2 regions of the Xylocopilactobacillus apis genome follow, and region 1 is predicted to be linked to the other one. Evidence: predicted binding sites of a transcription regulator. Region 1 holds the regulator's gene; the other holds the start of a gene.
What was found. The regulator HrcA, encoded in region 1, represses chaperone genes, less so after heat shock. The targets are predictions, from matches to a motif close to TTAGCACTCNNNNNNNNNGAGTGCTAA.
Positions count from the first base shown of each region.

Region 1 (11,319 bases):
CCCTTCGTTCGACTTTTTAATTCATCAAAATAATTGTAAATAATTTCAGATAGTGGCATTTTATATTTTAATTCAACTCGGTTATTATCTAGATATTCCATTGTCTGGTATTCCCCACGCTTACTTTGAGTAATTTCCATTACTGGACCAATAAATTCACTTGGAACCATAATAGTTGCATCAACAAATGGCTCTTCAAATTTTTTAACCTTACTTAAATCTTCAATTTGTGATGGATTATCAACTTGAAGTTCTTCACCATCAGTCATAAAAACATGATAGTGAACCGAAGGAGCAGTCATAATAATATCAAGATCAAACTCTCTTTCAAGTCGTTCCTGAACCACATTCATATGCAAAAGGCCAAGAAAGCCACAACGAAATCCAAACCCTAATGCTTGAGAAGTTTCTGGCTCGAATGTTAAAGCAGCATCATTTAATTTTAATTTTTCTAAACTTTCTCTTAAATTAGGAAACTTTGCATTATCAATCGGATAAATTCCAGCATAAACCATTGGATTGCTTTCACGATATCCTTTTAAAGCGTTAGATGCCGGATTGTCAGTGAGAGTAATGGTATCACCCACTCTAATTTCTGAAATATCGCGAATGCCTGCAACTACGAAACCAACATCTCCTGTCATCAATTCATTTCGTTTGACTTCTGCTGGTCTATTAACTCCCAATTCTAATATTTCATATTGCATTTTAGAATTCATTAAAGTTATCTGGTCGCCAACTTTTAAAATTCCACTTTTTACCCGAACTAAAAGAACAACACCTTTGTAAGAGTCATAATATGAATCAAAAATTAAAGCTCTCACTGGATCATCAATTAGATTTTCTGGTGGTTTAACATCTGTTACAATTCGTTCTAGTAGATCGTCAATCCCTTTTCCAGTTTTCGCACTAACAAGAACAGCATTGCTAGCATCAATGCCAACAATGTCTTCGATTTCTTGTTTCGTGCCCTCTACATTAGCTGAAGGAAGATCAATTTTATTAATCACAGGTAAAATATCTAAATCATTTTCTGCTGCCAAATAAACATTTGAAACAGTTTGAGCTTGTACACCTTGTGAAGCATCGACAATTAACAAAGCCCCTTCACAGGCTGCTAAACTGCGAGAAACTTCATAAGCAAAATCGACATGTCCTGGAGTATCAATCAAATGAAAAACGTAGGTTTCACCGTTTTTAGCTTTATATTCCAGTTCGATTGCATTTAACTTAATTGTAATTCCTCTTTCACGCTCGATATCCATATCATCAAGAATTTGATTTTGCATTTCGCGTTCAGAAATAGTATTTGTTAATTGTAAAATTCGATCGGCAATCGTTGATTTTCCATGATCGATATGGGCAATGATCGAAAAATTACGGATATGTTCCAATCTATTTTCAAGTTGTGCTTTTGATAAATCAGACATTGAAGATCCTTTCAGTACAAATTACTTCAATAATAACATTATTAATGGTTTCTATTATGGCTTTTTATAAAAAGAAAAAGACAGTCTTAACAAACTGCCTTTACGTGAACATGCTATAAATCAAAGCGTTCTTTAACTCTACTAAAGAACGAATTATCATCATCAGGCTTGTCTTCACCCATTAATTCAACGTAGTTTAAAAGTGCTTTACGTTGCTTCTCGTTCAGTTTACGAGGAATTTTGATTTTAACAGTAACATATTGGTTGCCGACGCCATTTGAATTCAAATGTGGAACTCCCTTACCTTTAATCTTCATAACGGTGTTGGGCTGTGTTCCAGAAGGAATGGTCATTTCGCCAGGACCATAAACAGTATCTACTGTTATCTTATCACCTAAAACTGCTTGCGCATAATTAATCGTCTCTTCACTATATAAATCATAGTTTTCTCTCTTATACTTCTTCGAAGGAGAAACATTAATATCAACGTATAAGTCACCGTATTCACCATTTAATGCTCCCGCATTTCCAGCTCCTTCTTTAACAAGCTGTTGTCCATTATCAATTCCCTTTGGAATATGAACAGAAATCGTATTCTTTTGGCGAGTCAAACCTCTACCACTACAAGTAGAACATTTCTCTTTAATTATTTGACCGACTCCATGACATACAGGACAAACCCGACGAGCCTGTTGAACTCCGAAAAGGCTTTGAACTTGCTGAACTACATATCCGTTACCATGACAATTTGAACATTCTTCAGGTTTAGTACCTGGTTTTGCACCATTTCCATGACAAGTTGGACAACGGTCCATTCGTTCATAAGTGATTTCTTCGTCTTTACCAAAAATTGCATCTTCAAACTTTATTTTAAGTCGATATTCTAAATCACTGCCTTTTTTCTTTTGAGGTCCACTAGAACGTTGAGATGAAGAACTTCCTCCAAAAAATGAATTTAAAATATCTTCAAAATCATCAAAGTTTCCACTTGAATACTGAGTTCCACCTCCGAAATTACTAAAGCCGCTAAAACCTTGACCAAATCCTCCAGCACCATTTGGATCTGCTGAACCAAATTGATCATACTGTGCTTTCTTATTGGGATCTGATAAAACTTCGTAAGCTTCATTAATTTCCTTGAACTTTTCTTCAGCCCCAGGTTCATGATTAATATCAGGATGGTATTTTTTGGTTAATTCTCGATATGCTTTTTTAATATCATTTTCTGAAGCGTCTTTACTAACGCCCAGAATTTCATAGTAATCTTTTTGGGCCACTAAATTAACGCCTCAATTCGTCTATTATTTCTTTTCCTTAAAATCAGCATCAACAGTATCTTCACCTTTCTGGTTGTCGTCGTTAGTTGAACCAGAATCAGCTCCGCTGTTATTTGCTTGTTGTTCTTGCTGTGCTTTTTGATACATTTCTACAGTCATCTTTTGTAATGCTTCAGAAAGTGCATCCTTCTTAGCTTTCATCTCGTCAAGGTTGTTATCCTTTTGAGCTTTATCTAACTCTTCTTTTAATTTCTTAGCATTATCAAGATCACTATCGCTCACTTTACCTTTTAGTTCATCAAATGTTTTATCAGAAGTAGCAATTAATTGATCAACTTCATTACGTAAATCAGCTTCTTCTTTTCGTTTATTGTCAGTTTCTTCGTTTTCTTGAGCTTCTTTGACCATTCGATTGATATCATCATCAGAAAGACCTGATGATGATTTAATTGTAATTTTCTGCTCTTTATTCGTACCTAAATCTTTAGCCGAAACGTTAACAATTCCGTTTTTATCAATATCAAATTTTACTTCAATTTGAGGAACCCCTCTTGGTGCTGGTGGAATATCAGTCAGCTGGAAGTTCCCAAGGGTTTTATTATCTGCAGCCATTGGTCTTTCACCTTGTAAAACATGAATATCAACACCAGACTGGTTATCAGCAGCAGTTGAGAAAATTTGAGATTTACTAGTAGGAATTGTCGTGTTCCGTGGAATTAACTTAGTAAATACTCCACCCATCGTTTCAATTCCAAGAGACAATGGAGTAACATCTAGTAATACAACATCTTTTACATCACCCGAAATTACACCACCTTGAATGGCTGCACCGAGCGCAACAGCTTCATCCGGGTTAATTGAATGATCTGGATCTTTTCCAGTCCACTCTTTAACCGCTTCTTGAACAGCTGGAATTCTAGTAGATCCACCATTAAGAATAACTTTATCAATATCCCCTTTGGTTAGATCAGCATCTTTTAACGCATTTTCCATTGGAATCATGGTCTTCTCAACTAAATCTTTTGTCAAGTCATTAAATTTAGCTCTTGTTAAAGTCATTTCCAAATGAAGTGGTCCATTATCATTTGCCGAAATAAATGGTAATGAAATTGAACTTGTATTGGTACTTGAAAGTTCCATTTTAGCCTTTTCAGCAGAGTCCTTTAGACGCTGCATAGCCATTTTATCCTTTGAAAGATCAATTCCATTAGACTTTTTGAACTCATCAACCATCCAATCCATTACTCTCTTATCAAAGTCATCACCACCAAGGTGCGTGTCACCGTTAGTTGAAAGTACTTGGAAAACACCATCACCTAATTCAAGGATTGAAACATCAAAGGTCCCACCGCCAAGGTCATAAACCATTACTTTTTCGTTGTTTTTACCCTTATCAAGACCATATGCTAATGCTGAAGCAGTTGGTTCATTAATAATTCTTTCAACCTCAAGGCCTGCAATTTTACCAGCATCTTTAGTTGCCTGTCTTTGAGCATCATTAAAATAAGCTGGAACAGTGATAACCGCCTTAGTTACAGGTTCACCTAAATAATCATCTGCAAATTTTTTGATATATTGTAAAATCATTGCCGAAATTTCTTGAGGTGTGTATTCTTTGCCATCAACATTAACCTTATAGCCTGCTTCTCCCATGTGACTCTTGATTGAAATCACCGTATTTGGATTAGTTAATTCCTGGCGTTTTGCTACTTCACCAACTTGAATTTCTCCGTCCTTAAAAGCAACAACTGATGGAGTTGTCCGATTACCCTCTGGATTAGTAATAATTTTTGGCTCATTTCCTTCAAGAACCGCAACTGCTGAATTCGTAGTACCTAAGTCTATACCTATAATTTTTGCCATGTTTTTTACCCTCTTTAAATTATTTAGTAACAATAACCATTGCTGGTCTAATTACACGATCTTTCAATTTATAACCAGACTGTAAAATCTGTTTAACCATATTTTTCTCTTCATCTTTTTGAGCTTCAACAACAGAAACTGCTTGATGAATATTAGGATCAAACTTTACACCTGCTTCTGAAATCTCAGTTATCTGATTATTCTTCAGAGCTTCATTCAACTGACCAAGAACCATTTCAATTCCCTTTTTTAATTGTTCTGAAGACTTACCATCAGTTTTTGTTTCTAATGCCCGTTTTAAGTTATCAAGTCCTGGCAAGATTTCCTTAGCCAAATCCTGACCACTGTACATCAATAGTTGAGCTCGTTCTTTTTTAAAATGATTATTCATATTTGCAATCTCAGCTTCTGAACGAAGAAACTGATCTTGTAATTGATCATTTTTTTCTTTTAATTCTTTAATTTGTTGATTAAGTTTTTCAATTTCTTCTACTTGTGAACTTGCTTTAGACTTTTTTTTATTGATGTTTTCCTCTTTATTTTCCACGTTAGAAGAATTTTCTTTATTGTTTTTATCGGGATTTTTATTCTTTAAATCATCAGCATCTTTCACAGTTATTATTAAACTCCTTAATCCATTTCTTCAATTTCATTTATTCGTTCTTGTAATTCTTTGCGAAAAGTATCAACAATCGACAACATCTTACTGTAAGGCATCATTTGCGGTCCTAAAACTGCAAGCATTCCACTTTGAAGATATTTAGTTGCAAACGGAGCGCTAATTAAAATAAAATCATCAACATCACTATCGATTAATCTCGGTATGAATTGAATCCTCGTATTCTTACCATCAGATAATCCAACTTTTTTTATCAATTCAATAAAATCATCACTATTGGAATTAACGAAAGTAATTATTTCCTTAACCGTATCTGGAGATTCATCATGAACATAATTTAATAAATTATATTCTCCTTCGATGTAATAATGATCCCTCGCTAAGTCATCAATAATTTGATCAACTTCTTTTTTTACAAAATCATCTACTGATTGATATTTTCCTTCAGAATCAAAATCATCTAAATAAGCTCTCGCTCCATTAATTGACTTCCCAACTAAATCTTTTTCTAGCAATTCTCCTAATAACTTACAACTATCAGGAGAAATTGTATCTACTGTCACAATTCTTTCCGATACTCGACCAAAATTATCCGTTGCAAGCAGCATAACTTTATTATTCTGTAAGGGAATTATTCTAAAATCTTCAATTTTCGATGATGTAGATTCAGGACTAAAAGAAACTGACATATAATCCGTCATCTTGGACAATAGTTCTGTCGACTCTTTTATCACCTCATCAATTTGACGGCTCTCAGCTTGCTGCATAAAATTCTTAATTTTATACCGTAATTCTTTTGAAACGTCTACGGGTCTTAAAATGTTGTCGAAATAGTAGTGAAATCCTGTTAATGAAGGAATCCGACCAGACGAAAGATGTGTCTTTTCAATCAAACCCATTCCCTCAAGTTCTGCCATTTCATTCCTAATCGTTGCAGATGATACATCTAATCCAGAAGCACTCTGGAGATATTTTGAACCAACCGCATGACCAGTCATTGCATAATTGACAATAATCTCTTTGAGAATGATTTTTTGTCGATTAGTTAACATTAAATCACTCCTTTTAGCACTCTTTCTCTCTAAGTGCTAACGATTATATACTACACTCACAGTTTTATGATGTCAAGCTATTCGAAGCTGTTTTATCTATTAAAAATGTCGAAAAAACGTCGTTTGCAAAATACCTTCCCTCATCACTCAAAAAGATTTTGTTATCTTCTTTGATAATAAGCCCCTCTTGAAGAAATTTACTAATTTGGTTTTGATAAAGGTTCAATAAATCAACATTGAATTTTTTAGAGGACGCTGTAAGATCAATACCTCGATTAAGTCTTAACCCCAAAAACATTTCTTCTTCAATTCGTTCTTTTAAACTTAACTGATGAGAACGGAGAACTGGCATTTCATTTTGTTTAAGATCATCAATGTAAGCTGAAATAACCTGCTTGTTTTGAATCCTACGCCGTCCTAAATATGCATGAGCTCCAGCACCAAACCCAAAATAGTCTTCATTATTCCAATATAATTCGTTGTGTAAAGATTCAAACCCTTCTTTAGAAAAGTTACTAATTTCATATTGATGCCAGCCATTTGTATTAAGAACTTCCAAGGCATACTTATACATTTGGCGATCCTGATCTGGATTGGGCAGACGTAGTCGATGTTCCATCAGTAAATTATGAAAAATCGTATGCTGTTCAAGAATTAACGAATAAATTGAAAGGTGTTCAACTCCCAAACTTAATGCTTGCGATACATTTTCTGTAAATTCATTAAAAGTTTGACCAGGTAAACGAAACATCAAGTCTAAACTAATATTTTTAAAACCAACTTTTCTAGCATTGTTAACTGCTTGAAAAATTGACTCTCGATCATGTGTTCGACCGATTCGTTTTAAGGTTTCATTATTAAAACTTTGAGCTCCAATACTAATCCTTCGAACACCATGTTCATACATAATCTTTAACTTTTCTAAATCCTGTAAATCATTTGGATTAGTTTCCATCGAAAACTCTTTTAAGTGATCAAAAGAAATATTTTCATTTAATCCTTTTAAAAGAAGCTCTAATTGTTGGCATGATAAAGCGCTAGGTGTCCCACCTCCAATATAAATTGTTTCGCAATTTTCTTTCGGTTTTATAAAAAGGCCTTTTTTTACTTCTTTTATTAAACATTTTAAATAATCATCAACTGGCTGACCTTGCTTTAAAACTTTTGGAAAGTCACAGTAATAACAAATATGATCACAAAATGGAATATGAATATAAACTCCCGTCATTTTGTTTGAATGTATCTCCTAACATTTAGCTCGTCATTTTTAATTTCTTGAATTAATTCCTTTTCAGATTCAAACTTTTTCTGAGGTCGTTCAAAATAAACCCATTCAATATTTAGTTCTTTTCCGTAAATATTATGGTTAAAGTCTAAAATATAAGTTTCAATGTATTTTCTGTTTCCATTGTAAGTCGGCTTATTACCAACAGACGTAATTCCCCAAAATTCATTTTCATCTAATTGAACTTTAGTAAAGTAAACTCCATCTTTTGGAATTAAATAATCATCGTCATTTTCTACATTAGCTGTTGGAAAACCAAGTGTTCGGCCAATTTGTTCACCCGTTACTACCTTACCTTTTGTTATATAAGAACGGCCTAATAATTTTTTTGCTGATTGAAAATTACCTTTTAAAATTTCGCTTCTAATTTTTGAAGAAGAAACTTTAGTCCCATTCAACTGAGTAAACGGAACTTTTTCAACTGAAAAATCTCCTCTTGCATAATTCGGCAATAAATCCATATTGGCAATATCTTTTTTCCCATACGTAAAATCAAGTCCAGCAATGAATTTTGTCACATGCGCTGCCTTAATATATTTATCAACAAAAATCTGTGGCTCCATTTTTTGAATTTGCGAATTAAATTCAATTTCTATAACCATATCAACACCTAATTGATCAAATATTTCATATTTATCATTTTGCGTTGTTAAAACTGGATAAGGAGTGGGAACTTCAGTATAAAATTGCTTGGGATAAGGCCAAAAAGTCATAACTATCAAAGGCAGACTGAGATTATCAGCAATATTCCTACTCTTTTTTATGAGCTCTTGATGTCCGAGATGTACACCATCAAAAAAACCCGCCGTCATTATATTATTCGGTAAATTTAATTCTTTAATTTCATCGTTTTTTTTAATCTGTATGATTTTCATTTGATATTTTCCAAAAACATTGTCTTAGCCTGAAAAAAACTACCTTTTTTTTCATAAATGGCAACAACTCTATCTGAATATTTTAAAACAAGTAAATCTTCTTTTACAGGTATTTTTATTTTTGCACCGTTTCGAACGCGTAAAAATTGAGAATCTGTTAAATCAAACTTTGGTAAATCAAATAAAATTTCTTCTAAGGACTTAACAACATTTAGATTAGCTTTTATTTGATCTAATTTAACCGTTTGATCCAGATTAAACCCTCCGCCGGAAGTTCTTACCAATTTTTTCATAACCGCAGGATATCCAAGCTTTTGGCCAATTTGAGTACAAAGAGTTCTAATATAGGTACCTTTAGAACAAACCACCTCAAATTTAAATTCACAAGTAAAATCATGATGATACTTAACAGATGAAGTTCGATTTATACTTAAAATGTGAAATGAACGTGCTGGTTTTTTTATAAAAATATTTTCTCTAGCATATTCATACAAATGTTTTCCGTGATAACGAACTGCAGAGAAAAAGGGAGGAACCTGTTCGTTCTCCCCCTTAAATGTTTCTAAAATATCATCAATTGTTAAATCGGAAATTCGATCTTTAACTTTAATTTTTGCAATTTCTTTTCCATCTAAATCTTCAGTTTCAGTTGCTCGTCCGATAAGAATTGTACAAGAATAAGACTTATGTTTTTCCATCAAAAAGGGAACTAATTTAGTAGCATCTCCTAAACAAATCGGTAAAACTCCTGTTACCATTGGATCCAAAGTTCCAGTATGCCCGACCTTTTTTTGGTGAAAAATCTTTTTGATTTGATTAACATAGAAAAAACTCGTTTTCCCTGCTTCTTTATACACAGGAATTATTCCATTAATCATAAATTTTGTTCGCTTTCATCATCTAACTGATTAATAATTTTGTTTATTTTATCGGCATAATCAAAAGATTCATCATGCATAAATTCGATCTGAGGGATTTGTCTAATTGACATCTTTTTTCCCAACAAATATCTAATTCTTTTTTTTGCTTGGTTTAAACCTTTTTGTGTTTTCTCAGCAGTACTGGCTAAATGTCCTAAAAAACTATAGTAAATTTTTGCATTTTTTAAATCGTTAGAAAGATCAACTCCGGTAATTGTTACACCATCTAATCTGGGATCATTTAGATCTTGGATAATTATTTCTCCAACACTTTTTAAAATTTCATTTTCAAGTCGATCAACTCGATATTTCATGGTATTAACACCCCGCTACTCAGCTGATACCTCTTCCATAATGAAAGCTTCAATTTGATCTTCAACTTTAATATCATTATAATTTTCAATCATTAATCCACATTCATTACCAGCTTTTACTTCTTTTACATCATCTTTATAGTGTTTAAGAGAAGACAGTTTTCCTTCATAGATCACTACGCCGTTTCTGATCAAACGAACACCACTATCTTTTTGAATAAAGCCCTGATCAACAAATGATCCAGCAATTGTTCCCAACTTAGAAACTTTGAATATTTCACGCACAGTTAGATTTCCGGTAACTTTTTCTTGATAAACCGGCTCAAGCATTCCCTTCATTGCTGATTCAATTTCTTCAATTGCGTTATAAATAACATTATGAAGTCTAATATCAACACTTTCTGAGTCAGCTTCTTGTTGAGCTTGTGAAGTTGGACGAACATTAAAACCAATAATAATCGCATTCCCTGCAGCAGCTAAACTAACATCACTTTCATTGATTGCTCCTACAGCTGAATGAATTACGTTAACTCTAACACCTTTTACTTCAATTTTTTCAAGACTTTGTCTAAGTGCTTCAACTGTCCCTTGAACATCAGCTTTAATAATTACAGCAACTTCTTTGAGCTCACCTTCACTCATCGAATCAAAAAGGTTATCAATCGTTACATGATGGGCTTTTTGACGATCATTTAATTCAGCTCTTTTAGCTCGCTCTTCCCCTACTTGACGACTTGTTTTTTCATCATCAAATACAACAAACTTATCTGCTGAATCAGGAACTGTATTCAAACCAGTAATTTCAACTGGTGTTGAAGGGGTTGCCGATTTAACCCTACGTCCACGATCATTTGTCATACTTCTTACTCGTCCAAAAGTATTACCAACAACTAATGGATCACCAACATGTAAAGTTCCTTGCTGGACAAGTAATGTGGCAACAGGACCTCGTCCTTTATCAAGTTTAGCCTCAATTACTGTTCCAACTGCTTTACGGTTAGGATCTGCTTGTAATTCAAGAATATCGGCTTGTAAATTGATCATTTCAAGGACTTCATCGACATTTTGACCGGTTTTTGCCGAAATATTTACAAATATAGTATTTCCGCCCCAATCTTCAGGAATTAGCTCATATTCGCTTAACTGTTCCATCACATGATTTGGATTTGCACCTGGTTTATCAATTTTATTTACTGCAACTATTACTGGTACCTTTGCAGCTTTTGCATGATTTATTGCTTCAATAGTTTGAGGCATCACACCATCATCAGCTGCAACGACTAAGACGATTAAGTCAGTAACATCAGCTCCACGAGCTCTCATTTCAGTAAAGGCTTCATGCCCCGGCGTATCCAAAAACGTTATTAAACGTCCATTAATATCTACTTGATATGCCCCAATATGTTGAGTAATACCTCCAGCTTCCCCTTCAGTAACATGAGTATGCCTTAATCTATCAAGAAGAGTTGTTTTACCATGATCTACGTGACCCATAATTGTAACAACAGGTGGCCTCTTCTTTAAATTCTTTTTATCATCATCTGAAAGCTCAAAATATTTATCTAAATCTCCAATATCTTCAGGTACAATTTTTTGAGCATCAACTCCATAATCAGTAGCCAAAATTTCGATCGTATCATCGTCTAATGACTGGTTTTGATTTGTCATAACCCCCAGCATAAAT
Region 1 covers NZ_AP026801.1:854,312-865,630, reverse strand. Annotated here, with positions in the region: gene lepA (translation elongation factor 4) at 1-1,430, opposite strand, end outside; gene dnaJ (molecular chaperone DnaJ) at 1,544-2,707, opposite strand; gene dnaK (molecular chaperone DnaK) at 2,732-4,570, opposite strand; gene grpE (nucleotide exchange factor GrpE) at 4,590-5,183, opposite strand; gene hrcA (heat-inducible transcriptional repressor HrcA) at 5,201-6,241, opposite strand; gene hemW (radical SAM family heme chaperone HemW) at 6,306-7,469, opposite strand; gene R8749_RS04055 (bifunctional riboflavin kinase/FAD synthetase) at 7,466-8,401, opposite strand; gene truB (tRNA pseudouridine(55) synthase TruB) at 8,398-9,279, opposite strand; gene rbfA (30S ribosome-binding factor RbfA) at 9,276-9,635, opposite strand; gene infB (translation initiation factor IF-2) at 9,651-11,319, opposite strand, start outside.

Region 2 (11,319 bases), 1.1 Mb from region 1:
GTTTCTAAATCTTATTCAATGACTGGTTGGCGCTTGGGCTGGGTTATAGCAGATCCTAAAATCATTAGTAAATTAGGAGAAGTATTAGATCATGTGACTTCAAATCCAGCAGCTGTTTCACAATATGCGGCATTAGCGGCAATTACTAGTGATGGTTCTTCGGTTGAAGAGATGCGCTGTGCTTTTGAAGAAAGGCTTAATACAACTTATGACAAACTACAGGAAGTTAATGGGTTGACGATAGTTGATAAACCACAGGGAGCTTTTTATTTATTTTTAAAAGTAGATCCAGCACTTTTAAAGCGTAAAGGTTTAAAAGATACGAAAGATTTGGCAATGGAAATTTTAAATCAAGCCCATGTTGCACTAGCTGCAGGAGAAGGTTTTGGCACCCCTGGATATCTTAGGATGAGTTATGCAAAAAGTCAGACTGAACTTGATGAAGCAATCAAACGGATCAAAGGATTTTTAAATGAGTAAAATTAAGATTGATTCTTTTCTTTTTGGTGGAGAACCGCACTTTCCTTCGGAACTAGACGAAGATGGCAGTTTTCAAAGTGCGTGGAATGAATTTTATAATAGCAGCGAGTTTAATGAAGTTATCAACCAATTAAAAGGTCAGCACTTTCCGTTAAGAGCCCTGGGAATAACTCAGTTTGGACCAGAAAATTTTATGTATTGGGTTGGTTTAGAACTGCCAAGTGATAAATTTGAAATACCTGAAAAATGGATGAAGTTAGAGTTACCCGCTGGTACTGCCTACGAAGAGAAACGATTAGATCTTGGCTGGAGAGAATTGCCAGTTGAATTTAGTATTAATTTAGTTTACAATGCGGCAGATAAAGAACAGGCGAAATTGCCGACCAATATTTCATATACTGATAAGCCTTATTTTGTTGAAAGGATTAAGCTTAACGAAGATTTGTCTGAACCAAAAGAGCATCAGTATTTTATTTATGAAGGCATTGAAGAAGAACCGTTAGAAGATTAAGGAGAAAAATGGCTAAGAAAAAAATTGAAGTTGGAGATTTGGTAAAAGTTAGTAAAGGTGAAGGCATTAGCGTTCCATTTCAAGGGACAGTGACCAAATTATATGAAAATGCAGCACTAGTAGAAGTTGATGAAAATTGTTCACCGAATCCGATTGTAATTCTTAACCTGCCGAATAACTTTATGATTGTTCGTCAGTCGTTATGTACAGCAATTGATAGTTCAGGTAAAGAATTAAAAGCTAAAAAAGGAGCCCCAAAGAAAGAGGCTGCTGAGAATAGCGAATCTGAAGAATTAGATCAGAAAGCTGAATAAAAAACCGCCAACCGGCGGTTTTTTAAATGCTGACAGTTCTAATCAAAACAATATTTTTGTTCCTTGAGATATCTTCAATAATATCGTCATAATTCATTTCATGAGGGATTTCAATTTCGTAAATATTAGTATAGATTATTTCGTCGTCTTGCCGGATGACGCCAAAATTAACGTCATCGACTTCGAGGTGATGTTCCTTGAAATATTGCCGAAGAAATTCTTTTGTTTCGTTTTTGTTATGGTATTGAATTTCCAAATTTTTAAACATATTGATATGAATGATCTTCTTTAGAAATACTAATACGGTAAAAACTACAAGAGTGCTGATAATGACGATAGTGTAATCACCCATTCCAACAGCCACTCCAATACAGGCAACGACCCAAAGACTAGCAGCAGTTGTTAATCCGTGAATTGATCCATGCTGAACAATAATTGTACCAGCTCCCAAAAAACCAATTCCACTGACAACCTGGGCAATTAGAGTTGCTTGATCTGAACGAATGGCACTCACAGTTTTGGGGTAATGAATTGCAACCTGAAAAGCATTAAAAGCAATTTCTTTTTGAACTAATGCGATAATACAAGCACCCACGCAAACTAAAATGTTGGTTCTAAGACCAGCGGGTCGGCTTTTATGTTCGCGATCATAACCAATTAAACCTGACACTGCAGCGGCCAAAAGTAAGCGAAAAGTAATTTCTAGAATAGTTAAATGAGTTTTCATTATTTATGCCTCATGAGGACGAAGAAGAACCATATCACAAGCGCTGATAACTAGTAAAATAAGTCCAAAAGTTCGCGCAAAGATAACTCTTTGATGAAAAAAAGGATTAATGATTAATAAAACGCCAATAATTAAAATTATGAGCGCAAAATAATATTTTTGTCGTTCAATATGGTTATCTTTAAGAGAGTAAGTAATTCTTTGAATTCCGCCAAGAAAAACAAAAATTCCGCTTAACCAATTAATGATCTTTGACCATTGAGCCGTTTGACTAAAAATAAGAGCAGCAATGGCAAATATCCCGATAACTGTTAAGAAATCAGTTTGACTTTTTTTGTTTTTTAAAGTCAGGATTAAGAGTTCGCAAGCGTAGACAATAGCGATAATTCCTAAAGTTAAGGCAAAATAATTAAGGGATTTTAGCGGCCAGATAATTAAAGCGATACTTATTAGAAGATTCAAAATAAGTGAGCCATAAAATCCAATTGTTGATTTTAAAAGAGGAAAGTAATTTAACATGATAAGACTAGTATATCTTAAAATGACCAATTGGCCAGAATCTGATAAAAACAACCCCAACAATTGAAGAACGACTAATAAAACCATAAGTTCTCGAATCTTCAGAAATACTTCTATTATCACCGAGAACAAAGTATTTATCATTAGGCACAGCATCGACATCTAATAATTTTTTGAGTGTAAAACTTTTAGTGAAATTACTTTGATGCTGCTGACTACTTTGAAAGTCCTTTAAATAGTTTTCTTTTTGGTGTTCGCCATTAATATAGAGCTGATCTTTGCGATAACTAATATCATCACCGGGGATTCCAATAACTCTTTTAATGTAATATTTATTAGATTTATTAGGGGCTTTAAAAATAATGACGTCCCCACGATTAATTTTTGACAGCCGAAAAGAAAGGACACGATCACCTTCTGTAAAGTTCGGTTCCATCGACTCCTCGTGAATTTGTTCGCTTGAAAAAATAAATGTCATTAATAAGTTCGCGACCAAAAAAAGGACAGCAAACAACAAGACATAGCTAAATAGATGTTTTAATAAAGAATTCTTTTTTTTAGTCAAAACTGAAACACTCCATTTTAGCATTCTACAATATGATTAGTTTAATTATAAATTGAAGTTGGTAAATAGAAACTTATTTTTTGTAAATTTTCAAAAAAAAAACATCACCTGCTTTGAGGCAATGCTTTTAGTCTTCATTTTCTTGATCGTCAATTTCTGAATCAACGTTCATTTCTCGTGTTTCTTCAACTGGAACTCGTTTAAGATGATTATAAATAGAATAACGTTTCTTAACGGAGTGAAGCATTAATGGAACGTGCTCAATTGATGTATCTGCATATTCCAATCCATACCAACGATCTGGAGCAACGGTAAATCGTTCTAAGGATAATCGAGCGCGGACAATAAATTTCTCAAACTGAGGCAGTTCCGTCTCTGGTGAAAGTTCATCCTTAATGATTAAGAATGAGAAATCACCAACTTGTCGGTCAGGGATAATTGTATATTTTTGCGGCTGACGCAAAATGGTACCGTCCTGCATCAGATCTTTAACAACCTGCCGCATAAAGACGTTAATCTTTTGATCAACTCGAAAACCTAGATAGAGCTGAACGTTGACAATATAGTCAGTGTCGTAGGTTTCAACTGTATACTTTTGGGTATATGGCTCATCAGTAACGTTGACGGTTACAAACCAATAAACTTTAGCGCGCTTTGGCCGTTTATCAAGAATTGAGTACATAATGTCTCGCTTAATTTTGGTTGGCGCATGGCTTTTACACAATGCAATTAAATTGGTTGCAAAATAAGGAATGGAATCATCGTTACTCAGAGTATGGAGCTGTTCTTTAAAAGAAAGAATAGATACTGCGTTTGCTTGATAAGTTTCCGATGACTTGATGCTTCCTCCATAAGACCAAATAAACATAATTGTTAAAATCGAAAGAGCAATGATGGCCGTAACGTATCCGCCGTGAGTGAACTTAACTAAACTTGAGAGGAAGAAAATAGTTTCAATTGTGCCAAAGAATCCAACAATAAATCCTGCAAAAATTGGTTTAATTTTCTTTAACCGCATGAATTGATATAAAAGCATGGTCGTCATTAACATCGTTAAAGTAATTGCCAGTCCGTATGCGGCTTCCATGTGGCTGGAGGTTTTAAAGTAAAAGACAATTAAAACACAGATTACCCACATTAAATTATTAACAGAAGGCATATAAAGCTGACCTTTAATGTTACTTGGATAAATAATTTTCAACCGTGGTAAAATCTTTAATTTAATTGCTTCTGAAACTAAAGTGTAGGAACCTGAAATCAAGGCTTGAGAGGCAATAATTGCAGCAAGTGTTGAAATGATAATTCCAAAAATCAAAATATTTTTTGGCAGCATGCTGTAAAATGGATTCATTTCAGGAGTTGCAGCTAGAACAGCATTATTACGATTGTTAAGGATCCAAACGCCTTGACCTAAATAGTTAAATACCAGACAAACGCAAACATACGGCCAACTGGCATAAATGTTTTTGGCTCCAACATGTCCCATGTCAGAATATAAAGCTTCAGCCCCCGTAGTTGCTAGAAAAACACTTCCTAAAATAAAAATACCTGAATGATTCTCTGGTGAAAAAAGAATTCTAATTGCATAAATTGGATTAAGAGCTCTTAAAATTGTGAAGTCTTGGAATACATAAAATAAACCAGTTACTCCCAAGAAAGTGAACCAAACTGCCATCACGGGGCCAAATAGACGACCAATACTATTGGTTCCAAATTTTTGAATAAAGAAAAGAACCGAAAGAATAATAATAGTCGTGATGATAACCTGACTTTGTTCAGTTATCAAAGATTCTCCAAAAAATTTAACACCTTTAAGCCCTTCAATTGCAGTAGTTACTGTTACTGCAGGAGTTAACATTCCATCAGCTAAAAGAGCAGCTCCGCCAATCATTGCGATAACAATTAACCAGCGATGGCGTTTGCGGACCAAGGTATAAAGCGAAAAGATTCCGCCTTCGCCTTTATTGTCAGCTTTTAAGGCAATTAAAACGTACTTAAAAGTGGTCATAATCATGACAGTCCAAAAAACAAGTGATAATGAGCCGATGACATAATCGGTACTAACTTTGCCGATTCCCCCGTTATCGGCTAAGATTGCCTTCATTACATATAAAGGTGAGGTTCCAATATCACCGTAGACAACGCCTAGAGTGATAAGGATTGTTGCAACACTGACTTTTTTCAAGGCAGATTTGGGATTAGATTCTTTTTTATTATAGATATCTTTCATAATATTTTTCTTGACCAATTTTCTCAGTTTGAATAAATAATTGTATTTTAAACTAAAAAGCAAAAAACCGCACGCTAGACGTGCGATTGTGCCAATTGCAGATCAATTTCAGGATTTAGGCAAGGGCACCCATCGGATCCCAAGGTTTTAGCACAGTTGGTTCATTATATTGACTGTCGTAAACGTATTGTTCTTCACTAGTCAAATATTTTTTGTTAATGACAACCTGATAGACAAATTCACTCATCCACTCATCACTCATCACAAAATATCCTTTGCTGCCGGCTTTATCGCCCCAAGAATTTTCAACTTTCCATTTAGTTGGCTTATCATCTACTAAATCAACGCCCGTGATAACCATTGCATGAGTCATTAATGATTCGTCATAATCTAAACGGTCAGCTTTACTCATTGAAAAATCAGTAGAGAATAAGCTGTCAAGGGTATAAATACTTGGATCCATAATGCCTTTTTGGCGATCGGAAGATTTGCCGACATCACTGCCAAACCAAACACTTTCGCCATCTTTAAGCTGTGCAACTACGAGTTCTTTAACTCGATCCATTTCAAGATTTAAATGTCTAACTTCACGTCCGCCGACAATATTTCCTAGCATATCAACAGTATAAAGCTGATTAAACGGCTTATCTTTTGTTGGAGAATTGATGACAGAGATATAATCAGCAAGATTCCAGCCTAAGAATTTATCATAAAAAGTCTTTGGAGTTAGATCAGCTTCACGATGATAATTTTTGTCTTTATCAAGGTATTCCCAATCAAAATTAGTTGGAACCGGACCTAAAGCAAAAACTAACATCCGATATATGTCTTGGAGCATTAATTGACGCATCGAAGAAACTTCGGCAACAGTTTTGCCATTTTTAATTGCATCTCTTAAAGTAACCGCATCATGACGGAGTTTAGTGTTTAAAGTTTGATTTAAAGCACTAGAATCTTTAGCGTTAGCATTATCTGGCATAATATCTGCTGGAACAATTCCGTATTTTTCAATAATGGCACATAACATGTCCCATTGACCGCCATCTTGTTGCGGGGTCGTCATTAGAAAATCAAAACGGCGGGAATCAGTTTCTTCATTGGCAGTGTTAATAACGTTTTCGTAAAAATAGTTGCTTTTTTCAAATTTATCCCAGAAAAATGTGTAGTTTTGAGACAATTCGAATTTATCAAGCTTCAACTTCTTTTGAATATCATGACGCATCGTATTCAGTGCAGCAAACATCCAGCAGCGGCCAGATCTTCGCTGATTAGAAACATCTCCTGTGTCTAAATCAATTGAAAATACGGGCTTCATTGCTTGAATAGAATCAGGATTTTTTGCAACTTGATAAATTCCATTGTTACCAATTGCCTGCATTAGGTTTTGACTCTGTGGTTCATTCTTTACTTGATAAGCAAAAGAATTTGTTAGTTGACTAGAAATTTCGAAACTCATAAATTACCTCTCTTTTTCTTTTTTACCTATTGTATTCCATTTACTTACGAATTACAGGGATAACTTCAGCTTTATCTGATTTTCCAACAATTACTGTATTAACTGTATCTAAAAAAAGTCCATGCTCTAAGATTCCTACTTGATGATCAAGCCATTGGGCTAATAGATGAGGATGCTTAATAACTCCTAGATGAAGATCAATAATATAATTGTGGTAATGGGTTAATACTTTTTGGTTCTTTGAATCAAGCCTAAATTTAGGATTAAGCCCCTCCGAATCTAGACGCTCATAAACCTTTGAACTGCCATAAGGAACAACTTCTAAGGGAAGTGGAAAAGCACCAAGCTCATTAACCATTTTAGATTCATCAACAATCCAAACATTGCGATTGCTGGCAGTGGCAACAATCTTTTCTAAGGTATGAGCAGCTCCTCCGCCTTTAATGCCTTGAAAGTTAGCATCAATTTCGTCAGCTCCGTCAATTGTTAAATCAAGATGATCAACTTCATCAAGCTGTTTAATTTTAATTCCAAGTTCTTCAGCTAAAGAAGCAGTTCTGCTTGAAGTTGCAACTGCCGTAATATTTAAGTTTTCTTCTTTAACCCTTTTTGCTAAAGCTTCTACTAAATAAAAAACAGTACTGCCAGTACCTAGGCCAATCATCATTTTGTCTTCTACTAAAGAAGCCCCTTTAATTCCAGCATTTTTCTTTTTTTGGTTAATTAAATTTTTTTCCATAAATTAGACCTCACCTTTAGGTTGTTCGTACTGAAGCTTGCGGTATTCGGAACTAGACTCAAAGGCTAGCTTGGCAAAGTTACAGGTTGGAATAATTTTTGCATTAGTGTCGCGTGCCAACTTGACCACACGCTCAAGCAAAACACTGGCAACTCCTTGACCACGTAATGATTCGTCAACAAATGTCCGAACAATATCCAGCACTTTTCCATTTTGAGTGCTGATATATTTTATTTCTGCGAGCATTTTGCCTGCGGGATCATCAATAAAAAAACGTCCCGGTTCACTTTGAATTTCCATTATTTATGTCCTTTCTAGCTTGCTTCATTTTATAGCAAGAACCTATAAATTAAAACAATTCATCTATGTAAAAACGATAAAATCTAAAATTTTTCTTTAAATACTTGCAACAATTGTCATAAAAGATTAATATATATTCTGAAGTTAGCACTTATCAATAAATAGTGCTAAAAATAAAACTGGAGGTAAATGAACTTGCTTAAACCATTAGGTGATCGTGTTTTAGTAAAAGTAAGAAAAGAAGAAGAAAAAGTAGGGGGAATTGTTCTAGCGAGCAATGCTAAAGAGAAACCTACTTCTGGTGAAGTGATCGCAGTCGGTGCTGGAGCCGTTGATTACAATGGCAAGAGAATGCCGATTGACGTTAAAGTTGGTAATGTTGTCTGGTATGATAAGTATTCTGGAACTTCCATTAAATACGATGGTGATGAATATTTAGTAATCCGGGCTGGCGATTTATTAGCAGTTGAAGACTAATTAATATAATAGAAATAAGAGGTTAAAGAATAGATGGCAAAAGATATAAAATTTGGTGAAAGTGCACGTCGTTCATTATTAGCTGGTGTTGATAAATTAGCAGACACAGTAAAAACAACAATCGGACCAAAAGGGCGTAACGTAGTTTTAGAAAAATCCTACGGTTCTCCTACCATTACAAATGATGGTGTAACAATTGCAAAAGAAATTGAATTAGAAGATCCATATGAAAACATGGGTGCAAAGTTAGTTGCAGAAGTTGCTTCAAAAACTAATGATATTGCAGGAGACGGGACAACTACTGCAACAGTTTTGGCTCAAGCAATTATCCGTGAAGGAATGAAGAATGTATCTGCAGGTGCAAATCCAGTTGGCATTCGGCGCGGAATTGAATTAGCTACTAATGCAGCAGTTGAAGAATTACATAAGCTTTCTCATAAAGTTTCTGACAAGCATGAAATTGCCCAGGTTGCGACAGTCTCTTCAAGCAGTTCTGAAGTTGGTGAAGAAATTGCTGATGCAATGGAAAAAGTTGGACACGAAGGTGTTATTACAATTGAGGAATCAAAAGGAATTGATACTGAAGTTGATGTTGTTGAAGGAATGCAGTTTGATCGTGGTTATTTAAGCCAGTACATGGTTACAGATAACGACAAGATGGAAGCAGATCTTGATAATCCTTACATTTTAATTACTGATAAAAAGATTTCTAATATTCAAGATATTTTGCCTTTATTGCAAGAGATCGTTAAATCAGGTAAGGCCTTGTTAATCATTGCTGATGATGTTGATGGTGAAGCATTACCTACATTAGTATTGAACAAAATTAGAGGGACATTCAATGTAGTTGCTGTTAAAGCACCTGGTTTTGGTGATCGTCGTAAAGCTCAGCTTGAAGACATCGCAACTTTAACAGGAGCGACAGTAATCAGTGGTGATCTTGGACTTGAATTAAAAGATGCAACAATTGATCAATTAGGTCAGGCTCACAAAGTTACAGTTACTAAAGACAATACAACTATTGTTGAAGGTGCTGGCAGTTCGTCTGCTATTGACGAAAGAGTAAATCAGATTAAATCACAAATTGCTGAAACTACTTCTGATTTTGATCGCGAGAAATTACAAGAAAGACTTGCTAAATTAGCTGGTGGAGTTGCAGTTATCAAAGTTGGTGCTGCTACTGAAACTGAATTAAAAGAAAAGAAATATCGTATTGAAGATGCTTTGAATGCTACAAGAGCTGCAGTTGAAGAAGGTTATGTAGCTGGTGGTGGTACTGCATTTGTTAATGTAATTCCTGCAATTGCTAAGCTTAAAGAAGAAGGCGATGTTCAAACTGGTATTAACATTGTAATGCGTGCGTTGGAAGAACCAGTTCGTCAGATCGCAGCTAATGCTGGTATGGAAGGCTCAGTAATTTTAAATCAATTGAAGAGTGAAAAGAAGGGCATTGGTTATAACGCTGCAACTGATAAATGGGAAGATATGGCTAAAGCTGGTATTATTGATCCAACTAAAGTTAGTCGTTCAGCATTGCAAAATGCTGCTTCAATCTCTGCGACATTGCTGACAACTGAAGCTGCAGTTGCTGACATTCCAAATGAAGAATCAGCAGCTCCTCAAGGCGGCATGGATCCATCCCAAATGGGTATGATGTAATTTAATAGTTAAGATAAAAAGGGCTGAAAAGATTTTCTTTTCAGTCTTTTTTTGAAGGGTCAGTTATTCAATTCAATAATTAATTGAGCTATTTTTTAGGTTCTTCCCATTGAAGATAATGAAATGTTCCAAGGCTAATAACCTTGGACTTTTTGTTTGGTGAAATAAATTCCGAGCGCTCATATTCTGCTAAGCGATATGCTTCTGTAACGATTATAGTTGGATTTTTTTCATCTATTGTTTTTTGTTGTTCCCACAAAATATTATCTATAGCTTTTTGAAGTTGTAGCCTTTCCCTTTCGCCAAATCGTTTGGAATTATTAATAGTCGTTTGTAAAAATTCCGATGCTAATGGTTCGGGAAATAAAGTTTTGATTTTATTTTCGATAAAATCTGTTCCAGATTGAGATTTTATAGCTTGCTTGTAAGATTTTGTTTGAGGAGGGTTAAGAATTATTTCTTTAGTAGTTGGCTCAATTGCAAGAAATCCTTTGAGATTCTAAATATGCGGCAAAATATCAATAAACACCACCAATGCTATGAGCGATGATTATGGTTTTTTGAGCATGCAGTGAGTTAATAATTTGAGATAACTCATTGGCCTCATCTTGAACTGTGTAATCTTTTAATGAAGTTGAACTAAATCCAGTGTTTAAATAGTCAGATGCCAAAATTCCAAGATTTTCAGGCAGTTCATTAATTAATAATTGAAAAGATTGAGCTGTATCAAAGTCGCCGAAAGAATTTAAAAAGACAATCAATGGTTCTCCGTTTTGAATTGCTAAATTGTATGTTCCTATTGGAGTATTAATATTTTTTCTAAACATTTATTTCCTCGATTTATAAAAAATCTAAGTTTAAGTGTCCTTCAAATAAAGTTTTTGCGTAATTAACTATGTAGGAGATTTAATTCTTCTAAAAAAAGAAAGAGGACGCATGCTTGAAAAAGAAACGTGTATCACCAATGTCCGATTTAATGCTCAAAAAATTATTTGCTAATCCTAAGTATTATCATATATTAGCAGCATTAATTCGTGATTTTTTAGATATTCCTTGCACCGCAAAGGATTTAGTTAGTACAGATTTATATAATATTGAAACATATCAGAAAGCCAGAGATGAAGGGACTTTACTGATGTTGACGGAAGCAGATCTCCGAGTTATTATTCATGATAAAATTAGATTAACAATTGAAATGCAGGTAAGAAGAGATGCCGATTTTTTCAAAAGGGCGTCGTTCTATTTAGCAAGTGCTTTTCAGAAAGGTTATTTTTACAGATCGCAAATGATATCTCCTGACCGACCATATAGTTCTTTAGGTCAGACATATGGATTAAACTTT
Region 2 covers NZ_AP026801.1:1,975,073-1,986,391, reverse strand. Annotated here, with positions in the region: gene R8749_RS09515 (pyridoxal phosphate-dependent aminotransferase) at 1-480, shown strand, start outside; gene R8749_RS09510 (hypothetical protein) at 473-991, shown strand; gene R8749_RS09505 (hypothetical protein) at 1,000-1,305, shown strand; gene R8749_RS09500 (MgtC/SapB family protein) at 1,328-2,032, opposite strand; gene R8749_RS09495 (DUF308 domain-containing protein) at 2,036-2,551, opposite strand; gene lepB (signal peptidase I) at 2,559-3,116, opposite strand; gene R8749_RS09485 (KUP/HAK/KT family potassium transporter) at 3,244-5,346, opposite strand; gene R8749_RS09480 (C1 family peptidase) at 5,462-6,802, opposite strand; gene rpiA (ribose-5-phosphate isomerase RpiA) at 6,843-7,541, opposite strand; gene R8749_RS09470 (GNAT family N-acetyltransferase) at 7,545-7,841, opposite strand; gene groES (co-chaperone GroES) at 8,037-8,318, shown strand; gene groL (chaperonin GroEL) at 8,352-9,977, shown strand; gene R8749_RS09455 (alpha/beta fold hydrolase) at 10,496-10,804, opposite strand; gene R8749_RS09450 (Rpn family recombination-promoting nuclease/putative transposase) at 10,918-11,319, shown strand, end outside.
Region 2: a site for HrcA is predicted at 7,986-8,012, ahead of groES (co-chaperone GroES). Genes of this name have one in related genera too.